DNA from 3 places in the Clostridium sardiniense genome. Region 1 is predicted to be linked to each of the others. Evidence: riboswitches for the same ligand, from Rfam matches in the RefSeq annotation. Region 1 holds a riboswitch; each other region holds the start of a gene.
What was found. A riboswitch is a leader RNA that binds a small molecule or an ion and turns the genes downstream of it on or off. The one in region 1 is predicted to bind cyclic di-GMP.

Region 1 (4,296 bases):
AAAAAAAATTTTATTAAAAACCTAAGAATCTTATCTATAATGACTATTAGCGTATTATGTACTAGTAATCCTGTATTTGCAAGTGAACTAAATACTAATACTGAGGAGTCAGCAATAACAGTATTTGATAAAACTAACAATGCATGGAATGCAAAGTATTTTAGAATTCCAAGTATGCAATTATTAAAGGATGGCTCTATGTTAACGTTTTCTGACATTCGTCATAATGGTCCTCAAGACCATGGGAATATTGATATTGGATGTGCACGTAGTATTGATGATGGAAAAACGTGGAGTTATCAAGTAGCAATGAAAAATGATGGTGTTAATTCAAAATTTTCTCGTGTAATGGATTCAACAACAGTAGTTACCAATACAGGTAGAGTTATATTAATTGCAGGCTCTTGGAATAAGGACGGTAATTGGGCAAATAGTACAACTTCATTAAGAAATGATTGGTCTGTTCAGATGGTTTACTCTGATGATAATGGCGTAACATGGTCTGATAAAATAGATTTAACTACAAATCAATCAAGAATAAAAAATCAGCCAAGTAATACAATTGGATGGTTAGGTGGAGTTGGATCAGGTATTACAATGTCTGATGGAACAATAGTAATGCCAATACAAATTGCATTAAGAGAAAACAATACTAATAATTATTATTCATCAATTATGTATTCAAAAGATAATGGTGAAACATGGACAATGGGAAATAAAGTACCTAAATCAAAAACTTCTGAAAATATGGTAATAGAGCTAGATGGATCTTTAATTATGAGTGCTAGAGATGACTCAGCTGGTTATAGAGCATCATATATATCTCATGATTTAGGATCTACATGGAGTGTATATGAACCTTTAAATGGTAAAATTTCAACTGGTTATGGTTCAGGCTGTCAAGGTTCATTTATTAAAATTACCAATTCTAATGGGCATAGAATTGGATTAATTTCAGCACCTAAGAACACTAAAGGCTGGTATACTAGAGATAATATTACTGTCTATATGATTGATTTTGATGACGTATCTAAAGGAATTAAAGAACTATGTGTCCCTTATCCTAAAGATGGAAATAAAGCTGGCGGTGGGTATTCCTGCTTAGCTTTTAACAATGATAAATTAAGTATTCTTTATGAAGCAGATGGAAATATAGAGTATAAAGATTTAACATCTTATTATAAATCAATACTATAAAAAGAAAATATTATTAAAAAAATCTTCAGTAATTATGCTGAAGATTTTTTTAATAATTAATAATAATTTTATGACCCCACACTTTCCCATTGGATTTTTCTTTTGACAATGTTATTTCTTCCTATAATACAAGTATGGGTTAAATTATAGTATATAAGGAGGTTCTTTATTATTATAAATAATAGTTAAGTGTAATTTAAATATAAGATTAAACCTATTATTATTTCGTGTTATAATTTGATATAAGGGATATTGTACATAATAAAAATATAGTCTATTGTAAGTAGTAAATAATGTTAACTTTTAAGGAGATACAAAGCTTAAATGATTTATATTTAGTTTTAAAGGTAGAAATTAATATAAATATCTGTCTTAAAATAGTTAAAAATAATTTTAATATAACCATTTTTTGTAGCCTTTCTTATTTAGCGGATATAAAGCTTTAATATATAGCATAAAAAAGATGAATAGATTAAGTTATTGAGTTTTACTTGTAGATTATGTAATATTAAGTAACGCCTATTTATAGGATACTAACAACCCTTAGTTAAATAAATATTTTTACAATTTTAAGCTAATATTTCTTTTTATATAATAACTTACATATTAGAAGTCCACATATGCCAAATAGGTATATGTGGATTTTTAGTTTATTTATATACTTAATAGGTTCTATTTAATCTGAAATCTAAGTTAGATTAATAGAGAAAATAATAATTAGTTCATAAATAGATTTTAAAGTTATGATTAGAATTGAAAGTTCTCATATAAAGTTTTATATGGGAGCTTTTTTATTACATAAAAATAATTTGTCGAAATTTTCAAAAAATAAATAGAAAATATATTGAATTTTATGTAAAATAATAGTAAAATTTCACTAAGAAATAAAATAAAATAGGCAAACCTAGAGAAATTTAGGGACGCAAAGCTATAGGGACTAAGGTTTAAAACTATGTCAGCCAGTTGCCAAAGGGTACATTATACTTTTTGTTTTTAAGATTAATTAATTATAAATATTGATTATAATTATAATTTATTAATTTCATTATGTGTATACAGCTACTCTTTTTTGAGTAGCTTTTTTAATGTACTTCTGAGGTATTAAATTAATCAGGGGGGAAGAAATATGAATAAGAAAAAAGTAGCAGCTATAATTATGGCTGCAATAATCACAAACTTTTCAGTTACAGCAGTAGAAGTTTTTGCAGATGAATTAAATAGCAATAAAGTGATTCAAAACATATCAAATGAAAGTAATCAAAATAAACAAGCAACAAAAGCTACTGTAAATAAATTTAATTTAGCTAGTAGCGAAAACTTAGAAGCGTACAATAAAGCTTTTAAAGTTGATAATTCTAAAATAATTTCAATAACTAATAATGGTGGGAGATATGGAAGTAGCGTATTAAATAGAATAATAGATGGTGATTTAAATACTCACTGGGAAACAGGGAAACCAAATAATTCAAATTTTAAAAATGAAGTAGTATTTGAACTTAGTGAAAAAACAACATTAAATAGAATAATGTATAAATCAAGACCTGGCAACAAAGGTTTTGCAAAAGAGTTTAAGATATATACATCAAGTACTAGTAGGGGCAATGACTTCCAATTAGTCTCGTATGGCTCATCTGAAGTAACTTCTGATTTATTAGAGATTAAATTTAATCCTACAGAATTTAAAAGAGTAAAATTTGTATTTGAAAAAGCTAATGCTGATTGGGCAGCAGCCTCAGAAATAATGCTTTATAAAGAAGATAAAGCAACGGATGAAGTAAATGATTTATTTACAGATGAAACTAAATATAAATTAAAAGATAAATACAAAGATATAAATATAATAAAGAACTTAGAAGAACAAGTAGCAAACCATCCATTAAGAAAAACTCTTTTAAATGATATAAATATAGCTAAAGATCTTTTACATAGTAGTGATGATGAAGAACAATCAACATATTCTTTAATTAAAATATCAGATATAGCAAAATCTAAAGATTTAGCTAAGTATAATGAAAAATACAAGATAAGTACAGATAATTTCAAAAGTGTAACTAATAATGGTGGTAGTTATGGAAGTAGTGTACTTACAAAACTTTATGATGGTAATAAAGATACTCATTGGGAAACAGGTAGAGGAAATGATGATAACTTTAAAAATGAAGTAGTATTTACATTTAAAGAAATACAAGAAATAGAAAGAATTATTATGTCATCTAGAAAAGGTCAAGAACATAAAGGGTTCCCTCTAGAGTATGAAATATATGGTTCTCTAAATGAAAATTCCAATACATATAAATTAATTTCTAAAGGAAAAGCAAATGGTGTTATGGCAGAAGACACTGAAATAGTATTTCCTAAGACTAAATTTAAGAAGTTAAAATTCAGATTTGTAACTGCTTATGATTATAGAGCGGGACTTGCTGATATGTCATTTTATAAAGAAGATACAACGACAAGAAAGGTAAACTCTGTATTTAAAGATAAGTTACATACTAAAATATCTGAAGACTATAATACGATAGATAAATTAAATAAGCTAGAAGAAGAAATAAATAATCATCCCCTAAAGAATGATCACATGGAAATAATTAATGCGGCCAAAAAAATAGTAAGTAAAAAGGAAGTAGAAACAAGTCAAATAATAACATTATCTCAAAGGGGTAATGAAAACAATCAAAGAGATAAAAGAAGACAAGTATTTGCAGGTGGAAATTTAGATTTAACAGGATATTATGCAATGCCGGATAAAGCATTTGAAGTATATGTAGATGCAGATGAAAATGGTATATTACCACAATTAGTTATGGCACAAGTTGGTGAAGTTGATAGTTCGGGAAGGCATATAAGAAGCTTAAACGCAGGTAGAAATATAATAAAAGCTCCAAGTGGAACAACGGGATTTGCAATATACTTTACTAATAAAGCTTTACCTGAAGAACAAACATATGCACCAAAAGTTAGAGTGGCAGGGGAGAACTTAAAAAAGTACCCTATATACATATATGGTAAAACAAATATAGATGATTACATAGAACAAGTGAAGAATCACAAAGGCGCCAACATGACAGATGTAATGGGAGAGCGATTCTTAATATCAGG
Region 2 (4,296 bases), on a different contig from region 1:
CAAGATGGTGTATCTTTAATTCAAACAGCAGAAGGTGCAACAGAAGAAATCGGAAATATCACTCAAAGAATGAGAGAACTTTCAGTTCAAGCATCTAATGAAACAAACTCAGGTTCAGATAGATCAAAGATTGTTGAAGAATTAAATCAATTACATAGTGAAATAGACAGAATTGCAGATTCAACTCAATTTAATGGTAAGAACTTATTAAATGGAACAACAAAGATTGGTACTGTTGGAACATTTACTACAGATGCTGGTTATACTATAGAAGGATTAGACGGAATTTCTACTAAAGATGATATTAAATTAACTTTAACAAACGGAGCAGGTGCTAATCAAACTAACGTTACTATAAAAGTAGATGGAAAAACTTTCACAGCAACAGATGTTACTATGACAGGGGCAAAAGGAACACTTGATGCTAATAAAGTTATAACATTAAAGAACGGAAGTAGCAGTATTACATTTAAAGTAGACAAAGCAATAACAACTGCTACTACAGATTCTAAAATCGGAGAAACAAAAGTAAGTGATGTTCTTGGAGGAAAAGTTGACTTACAAGTTGGAGCTAATGAAGGACAACAATTATTAGTTCAAATTAATAACTTAGGAACAGAATCATTAGGAATAGCAAAAGCAGATATAGATGCAATAGAAGCAGATAATGAATCAGGATGTAAAGCAGCACAAAAAATGATAACTACTTTAGATAAGGCTTTAGAAAAAGTAAATACTTCAAGAGCTAATTTTGGAGCAATGCAAAATAGATTAGAAAGTGCTCAATCAAACTTAAGTACTTCAAGTGAAAACTTAACTGCAGCTGAATCAAGAATAAGAGACGTTGATGTTGCAAAAGAAATGATGACTTTATCTAAATTCAACCTACTAACACAAGCTTCACAAGCTATGGCAGCTCAAGCTAAGAGCCAACCAGAAGGAATAATGCAATTATTAAGATAATAAATCAATAGAAACTATAGATTTATATTTTAAAATTATAAATGACAAGGATGTCAAAAAATAAATTACTAAGGAGAGTGCAAAATATGAGAATCAACACAAATATGAATGCTATGACAGCATTAAACTCAATGAACAAAAACACAAACTTAGCTGGAGCAGCTATGGGAAAAATATCTTCAGGATTAAGAATAAACAAAGCTGGAGATGACGCAGCAGGACTAGCAATATCTGAAAAGATGAGAAGCCAAATTAGAGGATTAGATCAAGCATCTAGAAATACTCAAGATGGTGTATCTTTAATTCAAACAGCAGAAGGTGCAACAGAAGAAATCGGAAACATCACTCAAAGAATGAGAGAACTTTCAGTTCAAGCATCTAATGAAACAAATTCAGGTTCAGATAGAGAAAAGATTGTTGAAGAATTAAATCAACTACATAGTGAAATAGATAGAATTGCAGATTCAACTCAATTTAATGGTAAGAACTTATTAAATGGATCAACAAAAATTGGTGATAATAAGACATTTACTACAAAGGCAGGCTATACTATAGAAGGCTTAGATGTAAGTGGAATTACAGCTAAAGGGGATATTAAATTAACAACTAAAGCTAATGGTGCTGATACAGATATTACTGTTAAAACAGATGCTGGAAATTATACATTTAAAGCTACAGGTGGTGCAGGTAAATTAAAAGCTGGAGAATATACTTTAACTAGCGCTGGTAAAACAATCACTTTTAAATTAGATACAGATGCAACAGCTGTTTTAACTGATGAAAATATTGGAGAAACAACAATAAGTGATATTATTGGAGGAAAAGTTAACCTACAAGTTGGAGCTAACGAAGGACAACAATTATTAGTTCAAATTAATAACTTAGGAACAGAATCATTAGGAATAGCAAAAGCAGATATAGATGCAATAAAAGCAGATAATGAATCAGGATGTAAAGCAGCACAAAAAATGATAACTACTTTAGATAAGGCTTTAGAAAAAGTAAATACTTCAAGAGCTAATTTTGGAGCAATGCAAAATAGATTAGAAAGTGCTCAATCAAACTTAAGTACTTCAAGTGAAAACTTAACTGCAGCTGAATCAAGAATAAGAGACGTTGACGTTGCAAAAGAAATGATGACTTTATCTAAATTCAACCTATTAACACAAGCTTCACAAGCTATGGCAGCTCAAGCTAAGAGTCAACCAGAAGGTGTAATGCAACTATTAAGATAAGATAATCTAAATATTTAAAAGGATAAGGCCTTTACGCTTTATCCTTTATTTCAGTGTGAGGTTAATAAAAATATTAGAGTATAAGAATAATAGAGTTACATAATGTGTTTATATATTTATGAAAATTATAAATTAAAAAAAGACATATAAGTAAAAATAAGGAAAAATAATGAATAGAAAAATAATGAAATATAAGAAATATAAAGAAAATATGTATAAAATTTAAATAATAAGTAGAAAAATACATAAAAGTAGTATATAATAGAATACATATCACAATTTAATAATTAGCAAAATTAGGGAAACTTAATGACGCAAAGCTATAGGGGCTAAGATCAATATTATGCCAGCCAGTTGCACTAATAAAATAAGAATATTTATCTTATTTTTTTTCTTGTTTTTTGATTTTAGGCTACTCGCGCTTTGTGAGTGGTTTTTTTTTTGCTGTTAAAAATAGTAAGAATATAAACTTTGCAATTATTAGGAAAATATATCCTAATAGTTGTGTTATTCTGAACAATAAGAGGAGGAATGTATGGAAATTTATAAACTAATTAAGACAAGCTTAGACATAGCTAAGCTAAGAGGAGAGACAATATCAAATAATATTGCTAATGTTAATACTCCAAAGTATAAAAGAAAATATGTCACATTTGAAGAAAGTCTAAATGATAAGAGTAACGAAAATAAAATTAAAATTAAGGAAGATAAATCAACAAGTATGAGATTTGATGGAAATAATGTGGATTTAGAAAGTGAAAAAGTGGATCAAGCAGCAAATACGCTTATGTATAATAGTTTAATAAGTATTACAAATATTAAATTAGCTATGGCTAAGAGTGTAATAAGTGGAAGGTAGTAAAAATGAGTATATTTAGTGGAATGAGAATAAGTGCTAGTGGATTAAGTTCTGAAAAATTAAGACTTGATGTAATATCATCAAATATTGCAAATTCGAGGGCAACTAGAACTAAAAAAGGTGGAGCATATGTAAGAAAAGTTGCTGTCTTTTCTGAAAATTATGATAATAAATTAGGTATGTTAGGTGTGAAGGCAGTTAAAATTGAAAATGATAAATCTCCACTTAAAAAAGAGTATAAGCCTAATCATCCAGATGCTGATAAAGATGGATATGTAGAGTATCCTAATGTTGATTTATTAGTTGAGATGTCTGATTTAATAACTGCATCTAGATCATATGAATCTAATGTAGACTCTTTAAATGCGCAAAAAAATATGATTTCTAAAGCTTTAGAAATAGGAAGATAGTAGGAGGATAAAATGAATATAAAACCAATAGAGGTAAATTCATTAGTAAGTGGCATTGATGTACAAAAAATAGGACATGCTAAAGAAAGTAATGGAGATTTTTCAAAAGTATTAGGTAATGCAATAAATAAAGTAAATGATCTTCAAGTAACTGCAGACAATAAGGTTGAAAGTCTAATCAAAGGTGACAATGTTAATATGCATGATGTTATGTTATCAATGCAAGAAGCACAAATATCAATGCAACTACTTATAGAAGCTAGAAATAAAGTCGTTGAAGCTTATCAAGAAGTCAATAGGATGCAATTATAAAAGTCTTTAATAAAAGGAAGATAGTATGCAAAAGAATTTAATAGATAAAATAAAGAGTTTCTTAAAAGGTTTAGGAGAAAAAATTAAAAAATTAAAAATTGGTACTAAAGTTGCCATAGGTATTGGAATAGTCACAGTAATATTAGCATTGGTGTTTACTATAAATTATAGTAGACAGAATAAATACAAGGTATTATTTTCAGGACTAGATTCTACAGATTCTGCAAATATAACAAAAGCATTAGAAGATAAAAAAGTTGATACAAAAATAGATGGAGATTCTATTCTTGTACCTAAAGATCAAGTAGATAAATTAAGAATAGAATTATCTCCAAACATAACTAATGGATCAAAAGGTTTTGAATTAATGGATGAAAGCTCAAATTTGTCTATGACAGATGAGGAGTTCCAAATAGAGAAGACTAGAATGGTACAGGGAGAGTTAGAAAAAACAATAAAGACATTTCCTGGTATAGATAATGCAAGAGTACATATAACGCAAGGAGAACAGTCTGTA
Region 3 (4,296 bases), on a different contig from region 1:
ATCGTCTTATCTGATATTGTGTTATTTATATTCCACTCTTTTCTTAATGCCTCTTTATTTACTTGTATAGCTTCTGAGCTAACATTTACGGAGAAATTCCTATTTTTAAAACTTTCTATATCTTCTTGTGATATATTATTTTTTAATGATATAGACTTTAACAAATCACTAGTACTCTCTCCAGGATTTAATATTTTATTGTAATAATAATAACCATCGTTATCTTTTATCCAATCTTCTTTCCATGTGTTTGAAAAGTTTAATTGCACCTGATTTGATGCTGATGTTGTAAGTTTAGTTACTTTTCCGTTCTCATCTTTTTCTTCGTCCCATTGAGGATTTATTATAACTCTAACTATTACAGGATTTTTTCCTGTATTTTTTATAGATACAACCTTTTTAATCTCCTCATTACGTGATACATCTTTAGCTGAATCTTTATCGAAGTTTTCATTAATTTCTGTGCTTATACTTCCTATTGTAAATTTATTCTTTTTACTTTCTTTACTTGAAAAGTATGCTAATGAAGCAACTGTAGTTGTAAATAAAAGAATTATCCCTAATGTTAATCCTACTTTTTTCATTTTCTACACTCCATTTAATAGTATTTTACTAATAATTTTTATATTTTTTCTTTTTTATAATTAAAAATATTCCTATTCCAATAAGCACACAAGCAAGTCCATATCCGCATATTCCTACATATCCAGTCCTTGGAAGTATATTCTTTACATTGTTTATAGTATTAGAAATATCATTTCCTAGACCACCTTCGTGGCTTTCCTCCTTGGTACTCATCACTTTATCTGGACTATCTGTCCCAATAGCTGTAAAAATCCAATCTATATCTACCTTTTTGTTCTTATACTTATTATCCGTTGCTTTCCCATCTAGAATAACTTTTGCATTTAAAAGTTTTTTCTCTCCTGGTTTGACAGTACCTAAACTTATATTATTTCTTAATCCATTTTCTCCACTTACAGTGCCATGGTATATGTTCTTACTATCATAATTTATTGAAAGATCTAATACTTGACATAAATCTACTTTTTGTTGTGCTCCTACTCTTTCGGCTTTCATAAACACTTCAAAAGGTTCTTTTAAATTATTTTCTACAGTAAGAGTCCCACTTACTGAATCACCAGGTAACATTCCCTTCTTTTCTAGAAATATATCACTGTTGTCTTTTGTATAGATAAAATGAATTCCAGTTTTATCTATTCTAATATTAGAGGGTGGCAACTCTGCTGCCACCCCATTGGTAGTTATTCCTAAAAGAAGTGAAATAAATAGTATGAAAATCTTTAAAGATTTTTTCATAATATCACTCCTTGATTATTCTATTATTTTGCTAACTTTGCTTTTGGTGCTTCTGCTGTATTGGTATCAGTATTAGCTTGTGTTTTACCTTGAATTTGAAGTGATTTTAATTTTTCTGAAACAGCTGATGGTACATCCCCCCATGCTGATGCAAATGCATCATTTGAAGCTTGAACTGATTCTGCTGTTACATCAACTGTAAATCCATTTCCTAAAGCAGATTTTTCTGTGTCACTTGCTAGAGTTACTGAGTCCAATAATCTTGGAGTACTTGATCCTGATTGTCCTTGTGGTGCTAAAACTCCTATATAATAGAAATATCCATCTCCACCATTAAACCATTGGTTTTCTGTAACACTTTTTGTTAAATTTACTTTATTTAATAATATATCATCTAAATCTGTTGAGTTTAATGCTGTATTTACTTCACCAGTAGAGGTTACCCAATTTGGTGATAACTTAACTCTTACGAATTGTCCATAATTTGCTGTACTATCTACTTGTACATCCTTATTTACAGTATCTCCTGGAATCATATTCTTAGCTTGATTTGGATCGAAGTTCTCGTTTATATCTATTCCAGCATCTCCACCCTTATCTTCTGTTCCATTAGCAATTGTGCTAAATGAGTTCTTTACTGTTTCCTTTGATGTAAAGTATGCTAATGATCCTATCGCTAATGATGCTACTACTACAACTGCTGCAATTACACTCAATATTTTCTTCTTTTTCATTTGTTACTTCCCCCTATATTGGATTTTTTTTAAATATTTAAGAATTTTTGTAAGTAAGAGCCTTAAAAAAGGACTAATACAGTATATTTGTGAATTAGCCGGTTGCACTACTAGCTCCATATATTCCAAGTGCCCAAATATAGAACATACTTCAAAGCATCTATATTAAATTAATTTTAAACATAAAAAAAACTAATCTATATTTTATCCTTAATAATATAAATTAGTCGGTTGCACTACTAGCTCCATATACTCCAAGTGCCCACATACAGAATATATTTCAAAGCTCCTATATTTTTTATTTTAATAATCTTTCGTTAATTTCATTATAGATATTATCATTTGATATAAAAGAGAGTCAATATGTTTTACACAACCTTTACTAAGTATACATATCATTAATATTTGTTTTAATTTATATATATTTATCAAAATAAAAAAGAAATATAGTAAATATATCTATACTTCTTTTAATATTTTTATATAATTATTTTTTTCTTCCAACTAAGAATGATAGTCCAAATAAAGCTAATATCACAACTAATATTAGAACTAAGTTCTTTTGAACAAACTGAGAAACTTTTCCGAGATAAGGTATGTGGAACATAACCTTTCCTATAACTTGATTTTTCTGAACACTTATTGGATCCACTACATTATTAGCATCACCTTTTGTTATAAATTCTTCTCCATTATTTATAACCTGATTAACTCTATGAGTAGTAATTGTATTGCTATTTCTTCCTGTAAAAGTTATTACATCCCCTACATTTATTTCTTGATCCGTTCCATCTTTTACAACTACTAAGCTACCTGGATTTATAGTAGGTTCCATACTCCCTGTTAATATGTAATATGAGCTATATCCTAATATACTTGGATGTTTTCCTTCTTTTGATCCTATTATATTTATTCCAGCTAAAAATATAACAGCTATTATAAATAAATAAAATATACAATTTCCTATGACTGCTAAAGAACTCTTTCTCTTCTTCATATCTTTACCCCTTTTATCTTATGATTTTATCTTAATATTCATTTATTAGTCCTTCTTTAGTCTATATACATTACTATTTATTGTCAATTCTCTTTACAAATTGTTAAACAACCATACCTTGATTACAAGTAGAAGTTAATTATATTATTAAATTTATTTTTCTTTGACCCTTATTCATATTTAATTATGAAAAAGCAGTTTAGTACGACCATCATACTAAACTGCTTCATATATTTATATTATCTATTTACCCAGTCCCCACTGCTAACTTTAAGGAGCTTATCTATTCTGTTCCTATCAGCTTCCTTATTATATCTGTAGAAATATGCTTTTTCTTTAGCACCATTCTCTAAAGAAACATCCACTATTTCTCTTATATATTCTGAATTTTTATCCTCTTCATTATAATTCTCTAGCCCATCTAATTCTCTCAATGTCTTCTTAAAATCTTTAAGTTCCATTAATTCTCCAACAACCTTACTGTCCCCACAGATAGCTGCTGGATATCCCTTATTTTCTATATGAAACAATTCCCCACAAACTGTTCCACTTTCTGACCCTTTAACCTTACCCTTAAGTAACTTCTCATAGTTGAACATCCCACTTCTAAGGCTTCCATACACAAACACTTTTTCTGTTAGCATATTTCTCCACCTATCGCTTTTATATCTTCATTGTATATAGTACATGCTTCTATTGATAATTCTATCCCCTTTATTATCTCCTCTAATGACATAAATGGTGTATTCTTTTTGTCTATTACTTGAGATGTTACATAAGGGATGTGAATAAAACCACCCTTAATATTTGGATACTTCTTATCAATCATATATAAAATCCCATACATTACATGATTACATACAAAAGTTCCTGCTGTATTTGAAAGTGTACTTGGTATTCCATTCTCATTTAAGTGCTTAACCATTCCCTTTACTGGTAAGCTTGAGAAATATGCTGCCTTTCCATCTTCTCTTATTGGTTCATCAACTGGTTGATTACCTTCATTGTCTTTAATTCTAAAATCATTAATATTAATTGCCACTCTCTCTGGAGTTATATCAAATCTTCCTCCAGCCTGACCTATTGATATAACAATATCTGGCTTATGCTCTTCTATTGCTTTTTCTATTGCACTTAGTGATTTTTCATAAACAGTTGGTATTATAAGCTTTATTACTTCTGCACCATTTACATTTTCACTAACTCTCATAACTGCTTCTTGCGCTGGATTTATTTTTTCTCCTC

Region 2: it holds a riboswitch for cyclic di-GMP, as region 1 does, so the genes downstream of both, K5V21_RS04265 (flagellar basal body protein) here and K5V21_RS01605 (NPCBM/NEW2 domain-containing protein) in region 1, are expected to answer to the same signal.
Region 3: it holds a riboswitch for cyclic di-GMP, as region 1 does, so the genes downstream of both, K5V21_RS17765 (BsaA family SipW-dependent biofilm matrix protein) here and K5V21_RS01605 (NPCBM/NEW2 domain-containing protein) in region 1, are expected to answer to the same signal.

The regions. Positions count from the first base shown of each region.
Region 1 is NZ_JAIKTU010000001.1:354,893-359,188, forward strand. Features, by position in the region: gene K5V21_RS01600 (sialidase family protein) at 1-1,197, shown strand, start outside; cyclic di-GMP riboswitch class I at 2,085-2,168, shown strand; gene K5V21_RS01605 (NPCBM/NEW2 domain-containing protein) at 2,324-4,296, shown strand, end outside.
Region 2 is NZ_JAIKTU010000003.1:172,524-176,819, reverse strand. Features, by position in the region: gene K5V21_RS19500 (flagellin N-terminal helical domain-containing protein) at 1-963, shown strand, start outside; gene flgL (flagellar hook-associated protein FlgL) at 1,050-2,198, shown strand; cyclic di-GMP riboswitch class I at 2,478-2,560, shown strand; gene K5V21_RS04265 (flagellar basal body protein) at 2,734-3,057, shown strand; gene flgC (flagellar basal body rod protein FlgC) at 3,063-3,467, shown strand; gene fliE (flagellar hook-basal body complex protein FliE) at 3,480-3,779, shown strand; gene fliF (flagellar basal-body MS-ring/collar protein FliF) at 3,805-4,296, shown strand, end outside.
Region 3 is NZ_JAIKTU010000020.1:32,439-36,734, forward strand. Features, by position in the region: gene K5V21_RS17755 (BsaA family SipW-dependent biofilm matrix protein) at 1-584, opposite strand, end outside; gene K5V21_RS17760 (hypothetical protein) at 613-1,320, opposite strand; gene K5V21_RS17765 (BsaA family SipW-dependent biofilm matrix protein) at 1,344-2,054, opposite strand; cyclic di-GMP riboswitch class II at 2,142-2,225, opposite strand; cyclic di-GMP riboswitch class II at 2,271-2,354, opposite strand; gene K5V21_RS17770 (signal peptidase I) at 2,542-3,051, opposite strand; gene K5V21_RS17775 (gamma-glutamylcyclotransferase family protein) at 3,291-3,695, opposite strand; gene pcp (pyroglutamyl-peptidase I) at 3,689-4,296, opposite strand, start outside.